DNA from 3 places in the Nonomuraea sp. NPDC003201 genome. Region 3 is predicted to be linked to each of the others. Evidence: riboswitches for the same ligand, from Rfam matches in the RefSeq annotation. Region 3 holds a riboswitch; each other region holds the start of a gene.
What was found. A riboswitch is a leader RNA that binds a small molecule or an ion and turns the genes downstream of it on or off. The one in region 3 is predicted to bind cyclic di-AMP.

Region 1: linked by a shared signal. The riboswitch ahead of ACWDX9_RS39785 (coiled-coil domain-containing protein) and the one ahead of ACWDX9_RS57930 (C40 family peptidase) in region 3 are both predicted to bind cyclic di-AMP.
Region 2: linked by a shared signal. The riboswitch ahead of ACWDX9_RS46100 (glycoside hydrolase family 25 protein) and the one ahead of ACWDX9_RS57930 (C40 family peptidase) in region 3 are both predicted to bind cyclic di-AMP.

What each region holds. Positions count from the first base shown of each region.
Region 1 covers NZ_JBSFTC010000173.1:6,181-14,629, forward strand. The annotation lists gene ACWDX9_RS39735 (M50 family metallopeptidase) at 1-552, shown strand, start outside; gene ACWDX9_RS39740 (MmcQ/YjbR family DNA-binding protein) at 563-913, shown strand; tRNA gene ACWDX9_RS39745 (tRNA-Pro) at 964-1,040, opposite strand; tRNA gene ACWDX9_RS39750 (tRNA-Gly) at 1,130-1,203, shown strand; gene ACWDX9_RS39755 (hypothetical protein) at 1,459-2,040, shown strand; gene ACWDX9_RS39760 (uridine kinase) at 2,043-2,669, shown strand; gene ACWDX9_RS39765 (TrpB-like pyridoxal phosphate-dependent enzyme) at 2,708-4,018, shown strand; gene ACWDX9_RS39770 (50S ribosomal protein bL37) at 4,054-4,131, opposite strand; gene ACWDX9_RS39775 (DeoR/GlpR family DNA-binding transcription regulator) at 4,277-5,053, shown strand; gene galT (galactose-1-phosphate uridylyltransferase) at 5,050-6,129, shown strand; cyclic di-AMP (ydaO/yuaA leader) riboswitch at 6,195-6,336, shown strand; gene ACWDX9_RS39785 (coiled-coil domain-containing protein) at 6,342-7,298, shown strand; gene ACWDX9_RS39790 (DinB family protein) at 7,319-7,819, shown strand; gene ACWDX9_RS39795 (ATP-binding protein) at 7,832-8,308, opposite strand.
Region 2 covers NZ_JBSFTC010000237.1:8,990-17,438, forward strand. The annotation lists gene ACWDX9_RS46055 (ABC transporter substrate-binding protein) at 1-484, shown strand, start outside; gene ACWDX9_RS46060 (enolase C-terminal domain-like protein) at 599-1,012, shown strand; gene ACWDX9_RS46065 (MBL fold metallo-hydrolase) at 981-1,679, opposite strand; gene ACWDX9_RS46070 (LysR family transcriptional regulator) at 1,789-2,748, shown strand; gene ACWDX9_RS46075 (TetR/AcrR family transcriptional regulator) at 2,761-3,375, opposite strand; gene ACWDX9_RS46080 (hypothetical protein) at 3,489-3,875, shown strand; gene ACWDX9_RS46085 (patatin-like phospholipase family protein) at 3,899-4,924, shown strand; gene ACWDX9_RS46090 (MarR family winged helix-turn-helix transcriptional regulator) at 5,072-5,572, shown strand; gene ACWDX9_RS46095 (DUF4142 domain-containing protein) at 5,619-6,320, opposite strand; gene ACWDX9_RS46100 (glycoside hydrolase family 25 protein) at 6,593-7,360, opposite strand; cyclic di-AMP (ydaO/yuaA leader) riboswitch at 7,372-7,516, opposite strand; partial or broken gene ACWDX9_RS46105 (rhodanese-like domain-containing protein) at 7,985-8,449, opposite strand, start outside.
Region 3 covers NZ_JBSFTC010000464.1:617-6,237, reverse strand. The annotation lists partial or broken gene ACWDX9_RS57940 (NYN domain-containing protein) at 1-597, shown strand, start outside; gene ACWDX9_RS57935 (NlpC/P60 family protein) at 729-1,703, shown strand; cyclic di-AMP (ydaO/yuaA leader) riboswitch at 2,099-2,263, shown strand; gene ACWDX9_RS57930 (C40 family peptidase) at 2,337-2,852, shown strand; gene ACWDX9_RS57925 (hypothetical protein) at 3,339-4,157, shown strand; gene ACWDX9_RS57920 (M48 family metallopeptidase) at 4,517-5,621, shown strand, end outside.

The DNA of each region.
Region 1 (8,449 bases), on a different contig from region 3:
GAGGACCCGAAGAAGATCGACAAGAACGTCGGCTTCCTGGGTGTCCGGCCCACGGAGGTCATGCAGCAGCAGAGTATGGGCCAAGTGCCCGGCTACATGGGCGAGCTGATGGGCCGGGTGGCGGGCTCGATCGTCAACCTGCCGCAGAAGATGGTCGGCGTCTGGCAGGCGGCCTTCTCCGGCGAGGCGCGCGACCCCGAGGGCCCGGTGGGCGTGGTCGGCGCGGGCCGCATGGGCGGCGAGATCCTCGCCTCCGACCTGTCCAACACGAACAAGATCGCCTTCTTCGTCAACCTGCTGGCCGGGTTCAACCTGGCGATCGGCATGTTCAACCTCATCCCGCTGCTGCCGCTCGACGGCGGCCACATCGCCGGCGGGCTGTGGGAGGGCATCAAGCGGGCGTACGCCAAGGTCATGCGCCGGCCGGAGCCGGCTTACGTGGACATCGCCAAGGTGCTGCCGCTGACGTACGTGATCGCGTTCGCCATGATGATCATGGCCGGCCTGCTGGTCTACGCCGACCTGGTCAACCCGCTCACGCTGACCGGCTGACGCCCCCGCCATGGACGCCCTGGAACGGCTGCGCGCCCTCTGCCTCGCGCTGCCGGAGGTCACCGAACGACCCAGCCACGGGGAGCCGACCTGGTTCGTCCGTGGGAAGAAGACGTTCGTGATGTTCGCCGACCACCACCACGACGACCGGCTCGCCTTCTGGTGCGCCGCGCCTCCCGGGGTGCAGGGGGAACTGGTGGCCGAGGACCCGGACCGCTTCTTCCGCCCGCCGTACGTGGGGCACCGGGGGTGGCTGGGGGTCTACCTGGACGTGGAGGTGGACTGGACGGAGGTCGCGGAGATCGTCGCCGACGCCTACCGCCGGATCGCCCCGAAGTCGCTGATCGCCCGCATGCCCTGACCGGCGTGAAACGCCGAAGGCCACCTCCGTGGTGGAGGTGGCCTTCGATCTGGTCGGGGCGACAGGATTTGAACCTGCGACTTCTTGCTCCCAAAGCAAGCGCGCTGCCAAGCTGCGCCACGCCCCGCCTCGCCGAGTGCGCACGCGCTCCGGGACTCCGGTACGCTTACGCCCTAACGACCGGATGAAGTCTAGACCAGAGTTCGACCGGTTCGCGCGGACGTAGCTCAATGGTAGAGCCCTAGTCTTCCAAACTAGCTACGCGGGTTCGATTCCCGTCGTCCGCTCCAGACGGCGAAAGGCCAGGTCGGCGAGTAAGCGGCCTGGCCTTTCGAGTTCTTTCACGAAGTTGCGTCCGCCGAGATGAAGTCGGTACGTGGGCGCTCTTCACGCGAAGGGCATCGCCCCGGGAGTCTTCGAACTGCCGGTGTCCGTGTGTGGCGAGACAGTGGGCGAGCTCGGCACCGGATATCCGTCCACCGCTGGATGCGCAGGTGAGGACCTGAGGCCGACCGGGCCTTCGCCGATGTGCCTATCCTTGGGGGATGGTGCCAGAAAGGATCTTCGGAGCTGCGACGCGGCACGACGGCGATCCTGATCGGGTGGCCGTGCTGCTTCCCGGAAGGGGCTACGTGCCGGCCCGTCCCCTCCTCCACTTCGCCGGCGCGGTCCTCAGGCGGCACGGCTGGTCCGTGCGGGAGGTCTGGTGGCAGTCGCCGGCGACCCAGGACGCGGGGGAGCCGGCCGGCTGGGTCATGGAGCAGGCCCGGCAGGCCCTCGACGGTGAGCGGGCCGAGCGCCTGCTCCTGGTCGGCAAGTCGCTCGGCACGTTCGCCGCCCCGCTGGCCGCCGAGCGGGGGCTGCCCGCGATCTGGCTCACCCCGCTGCTCAGGCATGAGGCCGTCGTCGAGGCGCTGCGCCGCACCGGGGCGCCCACGCTGCTGGTGGGCGGGAGCGCCGACAAGCTCTGGGACGGGGAGGTCGCGCGTGGGCTGGGCCACCCGTACCTGGAGGTCCCCGGCGCCGATCACGCCTTGGAGGCATTCGAGGACCCGGTCCGATCGGTCGAGATCCTCAGGGACGTGACCGCGGAGATGGACCGGTTCGTGGCGGGCCTGCGATCGTAGGCATGCGCGCGCGAGCGATCTCCCGTGACGGCCTCGTCGAGGAGCTGGCCGAACGGGTCGCCGGACGGCCGGGGTGGGTGCGGATGGCCGTGGACGGGGCGGCGGCGGCGCGTCCCGGGACGCTGGCGGACGAGCTCGTCGCCCCGCTCCGGTTGCGCGGGCGGCCCGTGCTGCGCGTGTCGGCGGACGACTTCCTGCGGCCCGCGTCCCTGCGGCTGGAGCACGGCAGGACCGATCCGGACGCCTTCTACGAGGACTGGCTCGACGTCAAGGCGCTCCGGAGGGAAGTGCTGGAGCCCTTGGACGAGGGCGGCTCGGGGCGGGTGCTGCCGCGGCTCTGGGACAGCCGCGTCGACCGGGCGTACCGGGTGCCGTACGAGGAGCTGCCCCCGGGCGGCGTGCTGATCGTGGACGGGACGCTGCTGCTGGGACGGGGGCTGGCGTTCGAGGTGAGCGTGCACGTGTGGCTGTCGGCGGGGGCGCTGGAGCGCGGGACGCCCGAGGACGAGCGGTGGCGGCTGCCCGCGTACGAGCGGTACGAGCGTGAGGCCCGCCCCCAGCGGGCGGCCGACGTCGTGGTCAGGGCCGATCATCCCCGCAGACTCGCCGTCATGACCCGCGAAGCGTGATGCTGGAACACGGAACGTGAGCGGCGCAGACTGGGGCGATGATCCCCAGCCAGTGGTACAACATCGTTCCCGACCTGCCCGCCCCGCCTCCGCCGCCGCTGCACCCGGCGACGCGCGAGCCCGTGGGGCCCGACGACCTGGCGCCGCTCTTCCCGATGGAGCTGATCGGCCAGGAGGTGAGCGGTGAGCGGTTCGTCCCGATCCCGCGAGAAGTGCTCGACGTCTACCGGCTCTGGCGGCCGACGCCGCTGATCCGGGCGCGCCGGCTCGAGAAGGCCCTCGATACGCCGGCCAGGATCTACTACAAGTACGAGGGGGTCTCGCCCGCCGGGTCGCACAAGGCGAACACGGCCGTGCCCCAGGCGTACTACAACGCCCGCGAAGGGGTGCGGCTGCTGACCACCGAGACGGGGGCCGGGCAGTGGGGGTCGGCCCTGGCGTTCGCCTGCTCCCAGTTCGACCTCGAATGCCAGATTTGGATGGTGCGGGCCTCGTACGACCAGAAGCCGTACCGCCGCTCTCTCATGCAGGTGTACGGCGCCACCGTCCACGCCAGCCCGTCACCCGTCACCGGCTCGGGCAGCAAGGTGCTGGCGGACGACCCGGACTCGCCCGGCAGCCTGGGCATCGCGATCAGCGAGGCCGTCGAGGTGGCCGCCGCCACACCCGACGCCCGGTACGCGCTCGGGTCGGTACTCAACCACGTGCTCCTGCACCAGACCGTGATCGGCGAGGAGGCGCTGGAACAGCTGCCCGAGATGCCGGACCTGGTCATCGGCTGCACCGGCGGCGGCTCGAACTTCGCCGGCCTCACCTTCCCGTTCCTGCGCGAGAAGCTGGCCGGGCGGATACGGACCGTGTTCAGGGCGGTCGAGCCGGCCGCCTGCCCGTCGTTCACGCGCGGCGTGTACGCCTACGACTTCGGCGACACCGCGGGCCTCACGCCGCTGCTCAAGATGCACACGCTGGGGCACGCGTTCATCCCCGACCCGATCCACGCGGGCGGCCTGCGCTACCACGGCATGTCGCCGCTGCTGTCGCACATGTACGAGCTGGGCCTGTTCGAGGCGGTCACCCGCGCCCAGAGCGAGTGTTTCGAGGCCGGTGTCCGCTTCGCCAGGACCGAGGGCATCGTGCCCGCCCCGGAGCCCACGCACGCGCTCGCGGAGACGATCGCCGAGGCCCTGCGGTGCAAGGAGAGCGGCGAGGAGAAGGTGATCCTGACCGCGCTCTGCGGCCACGGCCACTTCGACCTGGGCGCGTACGACCGCTACCTGGCCGGGCACCTGGAGGACTACACGCTGCCGCAGGACCGCATCGAGCAGGCCCTGACCGAGCTGCCGGGCTGAAAGCGGGGTGGCCGCCGGAAGAGGCGGCCACCCGGTCAACGCGCCGTGGGGCGCTTGCCGTGGTTCGCCTTCTTCTTCTTGCGTGCCTTGCCCTTGCGTGAGCGCCTGGCCATAAGCTCGCCTCCGGTGATCGGGCCGATGATCGGCTACGCCACGAGCCTCCCCGCCCGTGCTGACCAGCGCAAGCGCAGCACGCGAACTAACATTCCCCAACAATTCCGTGTCATAATTTGGTGGAATCTGTTGGAAGGAGCGGGCGTGCTCGCACAGCAGCGTCAGCAGACGATCCTCGAACGCGTGCGCAGCAACGGCGGCGTCCGGGTCGCGGACCTGGTCCGCGAGCTGGGCGTATCCGACATGACCATCCGTCGGGACCTCGAGGTGCTGGCCGAGCGCGGGTTGCTGGAGAAGGTGCACGGCGGTGCCACCGCCCTCGGCCCCGGCTCCACCGAGGAGCCGGGCTTCACCGCCAAGTCGGCCCGCCAGCAGCAGGAGAAGGAGGCCATCGCGCGCCGCGCGGCCGGCCTCGTCCGGCCTGGCACGGCCGTGGCGCTCTCGGCGGGCACCACCACGTGGGCGCTGGCCCGCCACCTGATCGCCGTCCCCGAGCTGACGGTGATCACCAATTCGATCCCCGTCGCCGAGGTCTTCCACCGCAACCCGCGTTCCGACCGCACGGTCGTGCTGACCGGCGGCGTGCGCACGCCGTCCGACGCGCTGGTGGGCCCGGTGGCCGTGGCCGCGATCCGCCGCCTGCACGTGGACACGCTGTTCCTCGGCGTGCACGGGATGAGCGTGCGGGCCGGGTTCACCACCCCCAACCTGCTGGAATCGGAGACCGACAGGGAGCTGGTGGCGGCCGCCAACCGGCTGGTCATCCCCGCCGACCACACGAAGTGGAACACGGTCGGCATCAGCACCATCGCCGAGCTGACCGAGGCCGACGTGGTCGTCAGCGACGCGGGGCTGCCTGAGGACGCACGCATGGAGCTGGCCGAACGGGCCGGAGAACTGATCATCGCGGAGGGCTCGTGAAGCGCACCATCACCCATCTGGCCGACGGCCGTGAGCTGATCTACTTCGATCAGCGGGACGACGCCGACCGGAGCGCGATCGACCGGCGGGTGCTCGACCCCCGGCCGGTGGCCTCCGAGCTGCGCTACGACCCGCTGACCGAGGAGTGGATCGCGATGGCGGGGCACCGGCAGACGCGCACGTTCCAGCCGACCGGCTCGGCGAACGAGTGCCCGCTGTGCCCGTCGTCGGACACGCGCTCGTCGGAGATCCCGGCGTACGACTACGACGTGGTGGTGTTCGAGAACCGATTCCCCTCCTTCTCCACCAATTTCGGGACTTATACAGACGTGGGGGGCCTGAGTGAGGTCCGGCCGGGAGTGGGGCGGTGCGAGGTGGTCTGCTTCACCTCTGAGCATTCGTCGTCGTTCTCCCAGCTCTCCGACGGCCAGGTGGAGCTGGTCATGGAGGCGTGGGCCGACCGGACGGCCGAGCTGTCCGGGATCGAGGGCGTGGAGCAGGTGTTCTGCTTCGAGAACCGGGGCGAGGAGATCGGCATCACGCTGGCCCACCCGCACGGCCAGATCTACGCCTACCCGTACGTCACGCCCAGGACCAGGCTCCAGCTCGCCGCCGCCAGGCGCTACACGAAGGGGAACCTGTTCGCCGACGTGCTGGCCGCCGAGCGGGCCGCCGGGACGCGCGTGGTGGCCTCCAACGAGCTGTGGACGGCGTTCGTGCCGGCCGCCGCGCGGTGGCCGTACGAGGTGCACATCTACCCGCACCGGCAGGTGCCCGATCTGGCCGCGCTGACGGAGGAGGAGCGGTCGGCGTTCGCGCCCCTCTACACCTCGGTGCTGCGGGCCTTCGACGACCTGTTCGGCGTGGTGATGCCGTACATCTCGGCCTGGCACCAGGCGCCCGTGCGGCAGGACCGCGAGCTCGGCTATCTGCACCTGGAGCTGTTCAGCATCAGGCGGGCGCCGGGCAAGCTCAAGTACCTGGCCGGGTCGGAGTCCGCGATGGGGGCGTTCGTGAACGACGTGCTGCCGGAGGAGGCCGCTAGGATGATTCGATCACAGGTAGATCACTATTAGATTTCTAATGGGGGTCGCGTTACTCGTGATCTACCACTAATATCCCTTTTGTGCCTGGCCGTAACAGCAGGCACACGCCTAATCCCGGGCGAGTCGCCCGGGAGCCGGGGACCCACCCGCACCTGGGGTGAATCCACTTCGGTGGTAGGGCACGCAGCTCCCAGCCCGAACCCGTCAGCTAACCCGGCCGGCAGAGGGAGAGGAACATCCACGTGGCGGCTCCGTCCCCCGCGACTCTTGCCATCGGCCTCGTCGCCGCCGCAGCCGTCGCCCTCCTGCCGGCGACCGCGGCCTCGGCGGCCCCCAAGCCCTCGGAGACCGAGCTCCGCGCCCAGCTCAAGCAGCTCAACAGCAAGATCGACAAGCTCATCGAGAAGTACAACCTCAAGCGCGTCGAGCTGTCCAAGGCGCAGGCGGCCGCCAAGGCGGCCAAGGAGCGGCTGGCGGCCGCGGAGAAGACGCTGGCCGCCGCCGAGCAGCGGGTCGGCGACCTCGCCAGGATGCGCTACCAGAACCACGACCCGTCGCTGCCCTCCGTCCTGATGGTCCAGAACGGCGGCGGCGCCGCCCTGCTCGAGCAGCTGACGGCCGAGCAGCAGGCCCTCGTCCAGGGGGTGGCCAAGGCCCGCGACGACAAGAAGAAGGCCTCCGACGAGGCCGCCGCGCTGGCCACCCAGATCGGCGTGGACGCCAAGGACGTGACCGAGCAGCGTTCCGAGGCCGAGGACATCATCGACGACATCAAGAGCAAGCTCCAGGACCTCGTGCCGCTCGGTCCCGGCCGCAAGTCCGACGGGAGCTGGGCGCCGGAACTGCCCTCGGGCTCGGACAACATCACGGCCCGTACACGGCTGATGAAGGCGGAGCTGGCCAAGAACTTCAAGCTGCCGTTCACGGTGGGCTGCTTCCGCTCGGGCTCCAGCGGCGAGCACCCGCTCGGGCGGGCCTGCGACTTCATGATGAGCACCGGCGGCACGATGCCCGCGGCCATCAACAACGCCCTGGGCGACCGCATCGCGGATTGGGCGCTCAAGAACAAGGGCAAGCTCGGCGTCAAGTACGTGATCTGGAAGCAGCGCATCAACATGGGCTCGGGCTGGCGGGCCATGTCGGACCGCGGCAGCGTCACCGAGAACCACTACGACCACGTCCACATCTCGATGTACTGAGCTGGATAAGGTCGGACATCATGACTGACACCCGGATCCCGCCCGCTCTCACCGGCGACGAGCGGACCACGCTGAACAACTGGCTCGAATGGCACCGCGGCACCCTCGCCGTCAAATGCGCGGGCCTGTCGGACGATCAGCTGCGCCTGCGCTCCGTCTCACCCTCGACCATGTCCCTGCTCGGCCTGGTCCGGCACATGGCGAACGTCGAACGCTCCTGGTTCCGCCGCGTGCTGAACGGCGAGGACCTCCCCAAGCTGTGGGACAAGGACCGCGACAACGACGCCGACTTCAAGGAAGTGGACGCCGCCTCGGTCAAGGAGGCCTTCCTCACGTGGGAAGAGGAGATCGAGCGCGCCCGCGCCATCTCGGACGCCACGCCGCTGGACGCCGTCGGTGACCACAGAGGGCAGGAGTGCACCCATCGCTGGATCCTCATCCACATGATCGAGGAGTACGCGCGGCACAACGGTCACGCGGATCTGCTGCGCGAGCGCATCGACGGGGTGACCGGAGAGTAACGAGAGCGATGATCAGGGCTCGGTGCGGAACAGCGCCCACACGGCCTTGCCGCCCCGAGCCAGCGGGTCCCAGCCCCAGCACTGACTGTAGGTCTCGACGATGTAGAGGCCGCGCCCGTTCTCCGAGATGAAGTCCGGTTCCTTGGGGCGCGGCACCTCGTCGCTGGGGTCGGCCACCGCCAGCAGCACGTGCGGCTGTACGCGCATCAGCAAGAGCTCGATCTCCCGCCGTCCCGCCGCGTACATCGCGTAGCGCACAGCGTTGGTCACGAGCTCCGACACCACCAGCGCGGCGTCGTCGCTGAGTTCGTGCAGGCCCCAGCCCTTGAGGGTCGAGCGGGTCACGTCCCTGGCCGTCTTCACGGAGTCGGCCTGAAAGGGCAACGGGCACGAGGTCGTGTACGGCTTGCCACCCATGAGCAGGTGGTCGAAGCCCACGTCACGGGTGATCTGCAATGCATCGGCAGTGGCCAGAGGATCCTCCACCATGCTGCCGATACCTCCCCGTTCAGTCCGACTTAGTGCATGTTTGGCCCAATATGCACTAAGCCATCATGGGTCACGATCGCTGCACCTGCAAGACCCAAATGCACGTGCACTTGCATTGTGCAGTAGCAAGCGGCGTTTTGG
Region 2 (8,449 bases), on a different contig from region 3:
TGCGGCGGGTCGGGGGACGCCCGACATGATCGGCATCGTGATCAGCGTCTTCCCGCGCGCCATGTCCGGCGGCATCGGCAAGCAGCTCTTCGCCCCGCTGGACGACCTGGCCGCGCCGGTCAAGGACGACCTGCTGCGCACCGCCCCCTACTCGATCGACGGCACCCTGTACGCGCTGGAGTCCGACACCTGCCTCAGCGTCCTGTACTACCGCGAGGACGAGTGGGAGACGAACAAGATCCCCGCGGACATCGCCACCTGGGAGGAGCTCGCCGAGGTCGGCGCGAAGCTGCACGAGAAGACCGGCCAGTCGCTCGGCATGGTCTCCACCGGCGACAACACCTCCATCACCAACCAGTTCCTCCAGCTCCTGCTCCAGCGGGGCGGCGGCTACTACGACGAGGGCGGCAACCTCGTCCTCGACTCGCCCGAGGCCGTCGAGGTGCTGGAGTTCAGGCCAAGGGCGTGCAGAGCGGCTTCCTGATCGCGCTGCCCGACCCGTACGGCGCCCCGAACACCGCGGCGCTGAAGAACGGCAAGCTCATCTCGACCGTCATGCCCAACTGGTACAACGTCTACGGCCTCCAGGCCGGCCGCCCTGGCCCGGTCGACCTCGATCCCGCTGGCCACCGGCGAGCGCCTCTACTCCCGCTGGGACTTCCGCGAGGTGCTGCGCGACGGCATCGCGGTGGCCCAGCCGGACGTCAGCCACGCCGGCGGCATCTCGGAGGCGATCCCGAACTTCCTGATCCAGGAGCAGAGTGTGGGCATCCACTACAACCAGGGCAACGACGTGCTCGACTACCTGGTCGACCGCACCCCGTTCCGGTTCGCCGGCGGTTTCGCCGAACGCACCGCCGTACCGGGCCTGGGCATCGAGGTCGACGCGGCGGCCGTGGAGCGCGCGGCCGAGCGCGGGCACCGCTGGCGCAACCCGGTCTGGCGACACCCGGACTGCGGCCGTGGAGCGCGAATGGTGATCAGGCGGGCAGGGTCGCCGCGACCGCGGTGAGGGCCGCGCGGGCGTCGGGGAGCGGTTCGCCATGACCGACGCAGGCCAGCCGCGCGTCGATCTCCGCGAGCCTGCGGAAGGAACGGAGCAGCTCTGAGCGGTCCAGGTTGAACACCCCGGGCATGACCTGTCCGTTGACATGTGCGACCGTGTCCCCGGTGAAGAGCACCCCGGAGCGCGGCAGGTGAACCGCGATGCTGCCGTCGGTGTGGCCGGGGGTGTGGATCACCCGCGCGCCACCGCCGAAATCGATCGTGTCGCCGTCCTCCAGCTCGCGATCCACGCGGCACGCGGGCGCGGCGGGCAGCAGATGGGCCCCGAGGTCGCGGTGCAGGACGCGCTCCTCGTCGGTGAAGAGGGGCGGAGGAGCGGGCTTGTCACCGCGGATCACCGGCGCCTCCAGCCGATGGGCCAGCACGGTGACGTCGCCCCACCCGCTGATCTCGGCGGCCCCGCCGCAGTGGTCCTCGTGGAAATGGGTGAGCACGACCTGCTTGACGTCGCTCCTGCGGTGGCCCAGTCGCTCGATCGCGGCCGCGATGTCCTTGCCGGAGGTGGCGACGCCGGTGTCGACCAGCGTGAGCGCGCCCGCGTCGTTCCAAAGGTACGCCTGGCCGAACTCCAGCAGGATCAGGTGCAACTCCGGACGGATTTCCACGATCTTCATCTCGTGCCCCCTTCGGTGGAGAGACCAGCAAACTCGCAGGCGGCCGGTGGTGTCCAACAGCTCTCTGCGCCCGATTGACAACCAACGGTTTTCAATCCACCCTCGAGGCGTGGAGGCGGACATCGAGGGCCTGCGCGCGTTCGTGGTCACCGCGGAGGAGCTGCACTTCGGCCGGGCCGGCGCGCGGCTGTTCATCAGCCAGCAGGCGCTGTCGAAACGGATTCGCCGATTGGAAGAGGCGCTGACGGTGCCGCTGTTCGAGCGGACGACTCGTGCTGTGGAGCTGACCGAGGCGGGGGAGCGGTTGCTGCCCCGTGCTCGTGACGCGGTCTCCGCGTTCGACCGGGCGATCCAGGCGGTCCAGGCGGTCCGCTTGGCGGACGACCCCTTGCGGGTGGACGTGTACGACGAGCGGTTCACGCCGCTGCGGATGGTACGTCAGGCGAGTGAGCGCGACGCTCGCGTACGGATCGAGCTGAGCATGCGGCAGGGGTTGTCCGTGGCGTTGCCGGCCCTGCGGCGGCAGGAGCTCGACGCCGCGTTCGGACGCGTACACGACACACCGGCGCCCTGGCCCGCCGAGCTGGCGTACCGGCTCGTGCGTCTGGAGCCGCTGCACGCGTTCGTGCCCGAGGACCACCGCCTGGCCGCCAGGGACGTGCTGCGACCGGCTGACCTGCGCGAGGCGGGTATCGCGATGCCCGACCCGGCGGGCGCGGCGGAGTGGCGCGGTTATCTCGTACGGCTGGCCGACCGGTTCGGCGTGCCGTTGCGCTTCAACGCTCCGGCCATCGGCCAGCGGCATCTCGTGGAGCAGTTCCTGGCGGAGAAGAGCGCGGTGGGGCTGGGCGAGATGAGCATCGACCCGGCCGGGAGCGGCCTGCGCCGCATCCCGATCGTCGAGCCGACGCCGCTGATGCCCTGGTCGATCGTCTGGCACCGGCGCAATCCCCGGCCGCTGCTGCGGGCGCTACTGCGGCAGCTGCGCCCGCGCCCGCTGCCCGCCCCCTCCGACCCCGGGGCATGGGTGCCCGAGATCGACCTGACCCCTTTGGGCTCCGACGGCTGAAGCCAGGCGTGTTCACGTGCCAGGCGCGGCTACCGCCCTGCCCGCCAGGTGGTTGCGGATGGCGGTCCTGGCGCGCTCGTAGGCGTTCGGGTCGTCGTGCAGCAAGGAGACGGCGTTGGCGTTCTCCATGAAAGAGATCAGCTCGAAGGCGAGCTGGTCGGCGTCCGTGTCGTCGGCGAGCTCGCCGAGCTGGCGGGCATCCTCGACGGTACGCGTCACGAAGCGGATCCAGTCGAGGCCGGCCGCGGCGACGGCGTCCCGCACCCGGCCCGGGCGGGCGTCGAACTCCGCGGTGACGGCGAAGAAGAAGCAGCCGCCGGGGAAGACCCGCCGCTGCGAGTAGCTCAACCAGCTCTCGCACAGCCGCCGCACCCTCCCCAGGCCCGGCGGCACGGTCAGCGCGGGCTGGACGACCTCGTCGACGAACACGCTCATCGCGGTGCGGATCGTGGCGAGCTGAAGCTCCTCCTTGGAACCGAAGTAGCCGAACAGGCCGCTCTTGCTCAGGCCGAGCTCCGTGGCCAGCCGGCCGATCGACAGCCCTTCCAGCCCGTCCTGCGAGGCGATGTCCGCCGCCCGGCGCAGGATCACGTCGCGGGCCCGCTCGTCCCGCGGCCGTCCCGCCATCTTCACCCCTTCTGCGTACGAACGTTCGGCCCATGATAGCGGCTTGACGTCGTCTTAGGTAAGTTCCTATTCTCGGCACGAACGTTCGTACAAGAAAGGGCTGGAGCAGCGGCATGCTGAGATCCCGATGGACTCCCGGACCGGCGGCCCGCGCCACCGGCTCGGTGCTGGTCAGCGTCACCGACTTCAAGATCAGCCGGCCGCTCGACCTGCCCGGCGTCTACCACGCCGGACTCACCCTGCGCCGCGCGTGGCCCGACCTGCCCGGCGCGGTCGGCATGTGGCTGTGGACGGAGCCTTTGGCAGGCAGGTGCGGCTCGGTGTCGATCTGGCAGGATGAGCAGGCCCTGCGCACGTTCGTCGCCTGGCCGGACCACGTCGCCATCGTGCGGCGCTACCGCGGGCGGGGAAAGCTCAGGTCCACCACGTGGACGACCACCCAACCCGACCCCGGCGTCTGGGCCCGGGCCCGCTCGTACCTGTCCGGCGACCGTGACTAGCCACACCACACAAAGAAGGACATATGCCACCCGAGACCGGCGAACACGAAGTGCTGCGCGTCATAGCCGACCGGGTCCGTAGCGGCAGCCGTCCCGGCGCCCGCCAGGACGGCCACCGGGTGGCCCTGGCCATCGAGGGCGGCGGCATGCGCGGCACGGTCTCCGCGGGCATGGCCCTGGCCCTGCACGAGGCCGGCGCGGCGCACGCCTTCGACGCGGTCTATGGGGCATCGGCCGGGGCCATCACCGGGGCCTGGCTGCTGAGCGGAACCCCCGAGAACCTGACCGGCTGGGCCGAGCCCGTCTACGCGCGAGCGATGATCCGCCCGTCCAACCTCCTGCGCGGCCGTCCGATGGTCGACGTGCGGAACCTGGTCGAGTACCTGTACTGCGAAGTGACCCGGATGGACTTCGACGCGGTCCTGACCAACCCCATCGAGTACCATCCGCTGGCCACCGACGTACAGACCGGGCAATCCACCGATCTGCGCCCGCATCTGACCGGTCCCGTCGAGCTGCGGCTGGCCCTGCGGGCCAGTGCCGCACTGCCGTTCCTCGCCGGTCCGCCGGTCGAGCTGGCCGGGCGGCTCTTCTACGACGCGGGACTCGCCGAGTCCATCCCGTACCGCACCGCCCTGGCGCAGGGCGCCAGCCACGTCCTCGTGCTGCGGTCCCGTCCCGCGCCTTCGGCCGTGGCCGGAGCACCGGCCGCGCGACCGTCCTACGGGACGCGCCTGATCGCCGCGACCGTCCTGCGGAGCTACCCGGAGGCACTGCACCGGAGTTTCTCCGCGCGCGACCACCGCTTGCTGCACGACGACACGCTGCTCGCCCGGTACGACCGGCCCGTGCCCCCGGCGACCCCTCCACCCGCCGACGGCCAGGCCGCGCCCGATCCGGCGGTGCTGTCCGTGCGCCCCGCGCCTGACTCCCCGCGCATCGGCCGCCTCACCCGCGACGGCAAGCCCCTCAAAGCCGCGCTCGAAGCCGGCCGCGCAGCCGTCAACCTGCTGCTGCAACCGCTCGTCCGGCCGACCGCCGCACCATAGACGCGACCCCGCCACGCGGTCGTAACGGGCGCCTCATGAGGATCTTGCCGTGAGGTGACTCAAGGAGAACTCGGTTCCTGATCCTGGCGTTGCGGACGATGGGGATCTCGTGCCCGTGATCCGCTCCGCGCATGTACAACAGTGCCTATGAAGGATGACGATGACCTCCAGGCGCAGGGAGAGGATCTTTCGGCTGTCGTCACGGCGGTGCTGACCGGGTCGCGGCTGTTGGTGGCGGTCGCGGTGAGGTCATTGGGGGCGGTCGGGGACCGGGTCACGTTGCCGCAGTTCAGGATGCTGGTGGTGCTGGCCGGCCATGGTGAGACCAAGCTGGTCACGATGGCGGAGCTGCTGGGTGTCAACTCCTCCACGGCGATGCGGATGGCCGATCGGCTGGTGGCGGCCGGGTTGATCGTACGGGAGGTCAATCCGCACAACCGGCGCGAGAGCCTGATGCGGCTGACGGAGGAGGGACGCCGCATCGTGGACGAGGTGACCGCGCGCCGCAGGGAGGAGATCGGCGCGATCGTGGCGCGGATGTCGGCCAGGCAGCGCCGGGCGCTCATCTCGGCCATGAACGCCTTCAACGAGGCGGGCGGCGAGCCACCCCTGGACGTGCCGAACCCGCTGGGCTGGTCCGCTGTCTGAATCGCTCACGCGGCGCCCGGCCGCCGTCGGGCTCCCTCCTCGGTCGTCAGATGGACGGGGTGGGGAAGCTCTCGGGTGTGGTCAGGCCGGTGCTCTCCAGGAGGCGCTGGTGGTTGAGCACCGCGGCGTTGGCCTGTTCGGAGAAGCGCCGCACCAGGGTGTTCTGCGTGGTGCCGCGTACCGTGCCGATCAGGGTGAAGATCTGTCCGTGCGCCAGGCGCAGCCATTTGACGTACGTCTTGTCATAGGCGGATCCTGACCTGCCGGAAATATCCGTCATCCAGTCCTGCTGCTGAGGCGTGGGCTTCACCGGCAGTTTGACCTTCAGCCTGGCGGCCACGTCGCGAACCTGCCCGTCGAGCATGTCGTGCTGAGCCGCGATCTCCTTGCTGACCTGGCGGACGCGGGCGCTGTTGGCGCGCTGTATCGCGTCCTGGGCCATGGGCATCTCCCACAGGCTGGCGAGCCGGACCTTCTTGATGAGCTCCTGGTCGGCCTCCGACAGCGGTCCCCACTTGGTCTGCCGCGTGCGGGACTCCGGCTCGTCCTCCACCGGTTGGACGGTGGCTGCGTCGGTCGGTTCGGTCTCGACGGCGGTCGGCTCGGTGCTGGGGCCGGCGGTTGGCTCGGTGCTCAGGCCGGCGGTGTCAGAGACGGGCGTCGGCGTGTAGCCGGCGCAGGCGGTCAGAGTGCAGAGGGCGGCAATGCCGCAACTGATGAGAGCGCGACGGCTGTTGAGGAGTCGCATACGCCGTCATCCCCTTCCGGTCCCTTGGACGCGGCCTTCGTGAGTGGCGCCGGTCACTGTGGGATACGCGGGAGGGCGCGGGAGTGTTCATGGCATTGTGCAAGATTTGCATGGGGCAAGACTGCCGGGGTCCACGTTCGCGGCTGAGCCGCTGCCCGAAGCGGTCTTCACCGGTGTCATCCGTGGACGGCGTCCACCGCGTGCTCCTCCGGGCCGAGAGCAGCACGCGGGGCGGCGTCCACCCGATCGCGGTGCGGACCCGCCGTGTGGGCTCAGGCAGTGGGGCGGCCCAGGCCGCGCAACTGGTCGGCGGTCAGCGCGGAGACGTTCTGGTCGACAGGGACCTCGGAATACTGGTGGATGGCCCAGGACTTCCAGTCGGCGGGCGGGGTGATGGCCCCCTTGGCCTTGCTGTAGTGGGCGACCCACAGCGGGTACTCGGACAGGCCCTTGCCGTACTTGTTGGCGAAGTTCCAGCCGCTGTAGAACATCGGGGTGATCCCCGTCTTGTCCTTCACGTACGACAGCCACGTCTTGGCCCAGGCGTTGACCTCGGCGACGGATCTGCCGTTCGCGGTCTCCAGGTCAAGGACCAGCAGGTCGCCGGCCTTGGCCGGCTGCGAGTTCACCACGGACAGGAAGTGCTCGGCCTCCGCGATGGGATTGTTGCGGGGATGGCCAAAGTGGTACGCCCCGCGCACGATGCCCTTCTTGCCCAGCTCGCGCCAGTGCCTGGCGAATGAGGCGTCGCGGAAGGACGTGCCTTCCGTGGCTTTGATGATGCCGAACTTGGCCGGGCTGGCATTCCAGTCGTACAGGGGCTCGTAATTGGAGATGTCCAGGCCGTAGATGAGGGGTCCGGCTCCATGACGAGTTCCCTGCACCGGGCTCTGCTCGGTGGGCGATGCGAATGCGAAGGTGGCGATGGCGGCGGTTGCGGCGAGGATCGCGACGGCGACAGCGAAGCTGACGTACTTGGTGAGGAGATCGCGGTGATTCTTGAGGATGTAGGCGATTGTGGCAAGCCGGGGCTTGGACATGAGGCATTGACTCCTTGCTTCCATACCGCCTACCGGGTTAGCTGACGGGTTCGGGCCTGGAAGTGCCCTACATGGCGCAGCCTGGGCTGGCGTCCGATTCACCCCAAGAACGTGGGTCCCCGGTTCCGCGAGGCGCGGATTCGGCGGCCGGACGCTGTCCCCGAAGGGCTTCTTCGGGCAGCGCGCGGTCCGGTCAACGAAGCGGCAACGATGCGGTGAAAGGGCGCCACATCCGTACCGCAACTAGGCAAAAGATAGACATATATCCATAGATGGTGCAAGTAGCGCAAATCTGATTCGCGGGTGTGGGCGACTGGGCGGCGCTGAAATGCCGTGCCTATAGGGATTCTGGCACTTGGCAAAAAATCGGGGGCGTCGCTTCCGGGCCTTTATGATCTCGGCACAGGTGGGACAGGCCATTCATGCGTTGCCATTGTGACCAAACGCCGTCCCACGGGTAATCGTGACTCCAGCCCCGTCGTTTGACCTCCTCGACGCCGTCGGGCACGCGGGAGCCGGGCAGGCGGGCTGACTCCAACTCTCCGGGGGTCTGCACGTCGATCGGCCCCGGCGGATCACCGGATCGCGGCAGGCGTCCCGGTGTGTCGCCGGGGCCGAGGGTGGTCAAGAGGGTTCCTCGTCGGGGGTGGTGATGGGCAGGCCGGCGCCGGCGGCGTGGGAGTAGGCGTCGTCGATGTGGACCACCTGGCGACCGCTGCGGGCCAGCAGGCTCGCGGCCGCCGCGGCCCGGTAGCCGGTGCCGCAGTGCACCCACACCGTTCCCTCCGGCACCTCGGCCAGGCGCCCCGGCAGCTCGGGCAGCGGGATGTGCAAGGCGCCGGCCACGTGGCCGGCCCGCCACTCGTTGCCCATCCGCACGTCCAGGACGGTCGGGCCGCTGACTGGTTCCCCCGCACGGGAGATGGCCGGTTCGTCCGCGCGGGCGGCGGCAAGGTCGGCGAAGGTCGCTGTGGCCAGGTCGGCGATCAGGTCCGGGTTGTGCCCGGCCCACTGTTCGACGGAGCCGGTCGAGGCGGCGGCCGGGCGGTCGATGCCGATGCGGGCCAGCTCGCGCTGGGCGGCGGCGAC
Region 3 (5,621 bases):
GGCAGGAGCATCGAGGACGCCCGCATCCGGGTGCTGCTCGACGCGCTGCAGGACGCCTCGGCCGGGCTGCGCAGGGAGCTCGCCCTGCCCACGATGATCAGCCGGCCCGCCGACTCGGTCGCCGCGGTCACCGGCGAGCGGCCCGGCGTCCGGGGGGTGCCCGCGCGGGCGCTGGCCGACGACGATCCGCAGCTCCTCGACCAGCTCCTGGCCCTGCCGCAGGTCCACCTGATCATCGACGGCTACAACGTGACCAAGACCGGCTACGGCACGCTCACCCTCGCCGACCAGCGCACCCGGCTCATGACCGGGCTCGGCGGGCTGGTGGCGCAGACCAGGGTCGAGGTCACCGTCGTGTTCGACGGGGCCGAGCTGAACTCCCCGGTGCAGGTCGTGGCGCCGCGCGGGGTGCGGGTGCTGTTCAGCCAGCCGGGGGAGATCGCCGACGATCTGATCCGCCAGCTCGTACGCGCCGAGCCGCCCGGCCGGGCCATGGCCGTGGTGTCGTCGGACCGTGAGGTGGCCGAGTCCGTCAGGCGGATGGGAGCCAGACCCGTTCCGTCTGGCTTGCTGCTGCGCAGGCTGGGCCGGGCCTAGATTACCTGCACCCCTTACGGGCGGATTTGCCGCGCCGTGCCAGGGATATTACGAATTGGGTGGATAGCGTGTGACCTCACCCGCCACTTCTGTACTATTCGCCCCAGATATCATCCCTGGGAGGCGACACAGTGAGGTTTGGCAGGGTGCCGGTGGCCGCGGGTCTCGCGTTCGGGCTGGTCCTGTCCCCCATGGGAGCCGCCGTCGCCGATCCCCGGCCGACCCTCGGACAGGCCAAGGCCAAGCTCGACAAGCTCAACGACAAGGCCGACAAGGTCGTCGACCGCTTCAACACGGCCACCGAGCGGTACAAGGCCGCCAAGGGCGCGTACACCAAGCTGAACGACCGCTACAAGACCAAGCTGGCGACGGTCGCGGACCTGCGCGCCCAGGTGATCGGCATGGCCGTCGACAGCTACAAGCTCGGCACCGACGTGACCTCCCTGCCCGGCCTCGTGAGCGCGGACCGCCCCGACGACTTCCTGATGAGCCTGGCGCTGGCCGGGCAGCTCTCGCGGGAGCGGGCGGAGAAGCTGGCCGCGTTCGACCGGGAGAACCGCGGGCTGAAGGTCGAACGCGACAAGGCGGAAGAGGCGCTGGAGGCGGCCGACCGGGAACGGGACGGGGTCGAGAAGGAGCGTTCGGAGATCATGAAGCTGATCTCCGAGCAGAAGAAGCTCCTGAAGAAGCTCGGCGCCTACAACCCCGGCAACCCGAACAGCGTCGGCATCCAGTACACGGGGCCGGCCTCGGGCAACGCCGCCGCCGTCCTGCGCTTCGCCTTCGCCCAGGTGGGCAAGCCGTACGTGTTCGGCGGGACGGGGCCGGGCGGCTGGGACTGCTCCGGCCTGACCCAGGCGGCGTGGCGCGCCGCGGGCGTGTCGCTGCCGCGCACGACCTGGCAGCAGTGGGCCTGGGGCGCGAGCCGCAAGGTCTCACTGAGCGCCCTCCAGCCGGGGGACCTCATCTTCAGCTCGAGCCTGGGTCACGTCAGTATCTACGCCGGCGACGGGAAAATCGTTCACGCGCCGCAGACGGGCGACGTGGTCAAGGTCGTCAAACTCTCGTCGTACGGCGGCCGCCTCGTGGGCGCCATCCGCCCGTAGCTACGACGCCGAATCGTTGATCGCATCAGCCGAACGAGGTTCGGTTTGATGAGCGATGGGAACGATCCAGCGCGCCTGACGAGCCGCAACAAGTGTGACAAACGCGACATTTGGGGCCTGACAAACGGGCGCGAAAACAAATGTGAGCAGCGTCACATTTCGATAACGGAACCTGGTGTTCCAGCAGGGATTTCCCTCCTTACTGACTCCACTATCTGATCTTTACAGGCGGTGTCCCGCTTTGCCGATCCTTGACCCTTCGGCGTAGCTTCTGGCGACGTCGCGGTGAACAAGCCATGTCCCCCGCGAACCTGCACCGGTCTCTCCCGGTGTGAGACAGATAAAGATCCGCTGGTCAACCGCCCAAATGTCCCCACATCAACACATTGGTCGGGACGGTTGGCCTGCCGAATCCGTGCAGCCAGGAGGCACGGAGCCGGGGACCCAGCGATCCCAGTTCCCCAGGGATCAGGGGGTGAATCGGCGCGCACATCGCGCCGTAGGGCGACTTCCAGGCCCGAATCCGTCAGCTAACCCGGTAGGCATTCGTGGAAGAGTCAAGGAGAAATCCTGTCTACCTCCCTGCATAACCCCCGTCTGTCCCGCATTGCCCTGAGTGGCGTAGCGCTCACGATGACCGTGACGGCCGGAGGTGCGATCCTCCATGCCCCAACGGCTCAGGCTGCCACGACCGATTCGGCGTCGACGACCAAGGCGGCCGCAACCGCCGGAACCTCGAAGACGACCTCGGCCGCGGCGCTGAGGGCGGCCAAGGTCGCCCGTCAGAAGGCGAAGGCCCGCAAGGCCGTCGCCGTGGCCAAGAACCAGGTCGGTGACCCGTATCGGTACGGAGGCACAGGCCCCGGTTCGTTCGACTGCTCCGGCCTCGTCCAGTACGCCTGGAAGAAGGCCGGGGTGAAGCTCCCACGCGTGGCGGCCAGCCAGTTCGCCCGCACCAGGAACAAGGTCTCGTGGCGGAACCTCCGGCCCGGCGACCTGATGTTCTTCAGGGGGCTCGGCCACGTGGGCATGTACGTCGGCAAGGGCAAGATGGTCCATTCGCCTCGGACAGGCGAACGGGTACGCATCGACAAGCTGGGTGGATGGCGGCGGGCGTCGTTCGTCGGCGCTGTCCGTCCCGGCATGTGAAGAAGCCCCGCCCGGCTCCTCCGGGCGGGGCTCTCCCATTGTTGCTTTCATTTTTTTACGGCGGAGCACGGGCGGCGCCACCCGCCGCACCTGGCTGAGGGCCTCCAGGGAGACGCCCGCTGACCCGCACAACGCACCCACCGCAACGGCCCCCCCCTCAAACCAGCCACCCCACCCACCCACCCCGCCCGCCTCATGGCTTCCCGCCTCACGGTCTCGCGCACGTGGCCCCACAGGCCCACAGCCGCTCAACCCGCTCCTCGGCTCCACGACCCTCGGCCACACGGCTCACGACCCTCGGTCCCATGACCCTCAGCCCTCGGCTCAGGGCTCAGAGGTCCCGGCTCGCGGGCCAGGCTCCCCGTCCGATGGCGCGCGGTGTGTGGTCCTCTGGCGCGCAGCCACCGCATGCGGTGCGGGTGGACGGTTCTCAAGGGGGTGCGGAGTGGCCGGTCAGGGGCCGGCGGGCGGCTACGATCGGGCATCGTGTCAGGGCAGGTGAGTCGGCGGGCCGCGATCGTCTCCGTCCTGCTTCTCGCCGTCGCCCCCGCCAGCGCCCCCACCCCCGATTCCCCCATCCTTCCCGCCGAAGTCCGTGGCCTGTGGGGTGACCGCGAGGTCGTGGTCCGCGGGGCCCGATCCGTGGTCGTCGGCGGGCACACCGCACCCGCCGAGCTCGGCGACATCGCGCGGAGGGCTGATCGGGCGGGGCAGCGGGTGTCGGCGGTGCTCGGAAGGTCAGTACGACCGCTCGTAGTCGTTCCCTCGTCCGCTGCCGAAGCGGCCGGGCTGGCCGGGGTGGGGCGGGTCGACGGGCTGGCGGCGGTGGCCGATCGCGGGCGCGTGATCATCGTCCCCGAGTTCTTCGCCAGGCTGAACTCCACCGGCAAGGACGTCGTACTCACCCACGAGCTCACCCACGTCGTCGCCGGCACCGACCGCCTGCCCCCATGGCTCTATGAGGGGTTCGCCGACTACGTCGGCTACCGCGACTCCGGGCTCCCCATGAGGACCGCGGCCGCCGAGCTCGCCGCCGAGGTGCGGGCCGGGAGACTGCCGAGGGAATTGCCCGGACCTGAGGCTTTCGCGGCTGACGGGCGGGACCCCGTCCGGCTCGCCCGGGCGTACCAGGAGGCTTGGCTGGCGTGTCGCTTCCTGGCTGACCGGTTCGGTGAGAGGACGCTGGTGAGGCTCTACCGTGACGCCCGCGCGGGCGGCGTAGACCGAGCACTCGCCGCGCTCGGCCTCTCCGCGGCCACGCTGACGGCACGGTGGCGCGACTACGTGCGAGACCAGCTCGCGTGAGGGGGAGGCAGATGAGCGAACGGCGGAACGTGGACGACGCGTCGCAAGAGGCGTCGAAGGAGGGTGAGGAGGCCGGAGGCACCGCGGCTCTGAGTGGCGAGGCGCGCGGTCACGGTGCGAGCGCGTCAGTAAAGGGGGAGAGCGCCGGCCCGATGTCGGGAGGTGGCGCGTCCGTGAAAGGGGAGGGCGTCGGCCTGACGTCCGGGGGTGGCGCGTCCGTGAAAGGGGAGGGCGTCAGCCCGATGCCCGGAGGTGGCACGCCAGTGAAAGGGGAGAGCGCGGGTCCGGTGGCCGGCGGTGGTGCGTTCGTGAAGGGGGAGAGCGGCGGCGGCAGGCGAGGGCAGAGTGAGGGTGTGTCCGTGAACGGGGGAGGGCCGCCGGAGTCCGACGGCGAGCGCCGGCTGCGGCGGCAGGCGGCGGTGGCGGCCGTGCTGCTCGGCCTGGTGATCGCGGCCGTGGCCGCCTTCAGCACCCCCTGGCACCTCCTGACCTCCGGACCGCCCGACCCGGCCCGAGACTTCACCGCCGCGCAGATCGCCAGGTCCGAGGCGTTCGATGCGGCCAGCACCCTGCCCGCCTACCTCTCGCTGGCCCTCACGCTGATCATCGCCGGACTGCTCGTCGCCACCCCGCTCGGCGTGAAGCTGGTGGCGTGGCTCAAAGGCCCCTGGTGGGTCCGCGTGGTGCTGGGCGTCGTGGTCATCACCCTCTTCACCCAGCTGATCAAGCTGCCGATCGCCATCTGGGGCGAGACGCTGCTGCGCGGCTACGGCCTGTCCATCCAGACCTGGGGGTCCTGGGCAAGCGACCGGCTGAAGAACATAGGCGTCGACGCGTTCATGCTCTCCCTGATGCTGCTGGTGCTCGTGGCGCTGGCCCGCACGTTCAGGCGGTGGTGGATCCCGGCCGCCGTGGGCGCGTTCGCGCTGACGGTGCTGGCGTCGTTCGTCTACCCGGTGGTGTTCGAGCCGCTGTTCAACGACTTCACGACCATGCAGCAGGGCCAGCTCCGCACCGAGCTCCTGGACATGGCCAAGCGGGACGGCGTGCCGGTCGAGGACGTGCTGGTCGCCGACGCCTCCCGCAGGACGACGGCGCTGAACGCCTACGTGTCCGGGTTCGGCGCCACGCGCCGCATCGTCGTCTACGACACGCTGCTCAAGGCCCCGAAGGCCGAGGTCGAGCTGGTCGTGGCGCACGAGCTGGGCCACGCCAAGACCGACGACGTGCTCTACGGCACGTTCATCGGCGCCCTGGGCGCCGCGCTGGGCGCGATCCTGCTGTTCTGGGTGTTCGGCCTGGTACGCCGCCGCACCGGCGTCACCGGCCTGGGCGATCCGCGCGCGGTCGGCGCGGTCATCGGCCTGATGACCTTCGGCTCGCTGCTCATGAGCCCCGCCGAGAACCTGATCAGCCGCCACATCGAGGCCAGGGCCGACCTGCACGCGCTGGACCTCACGCACG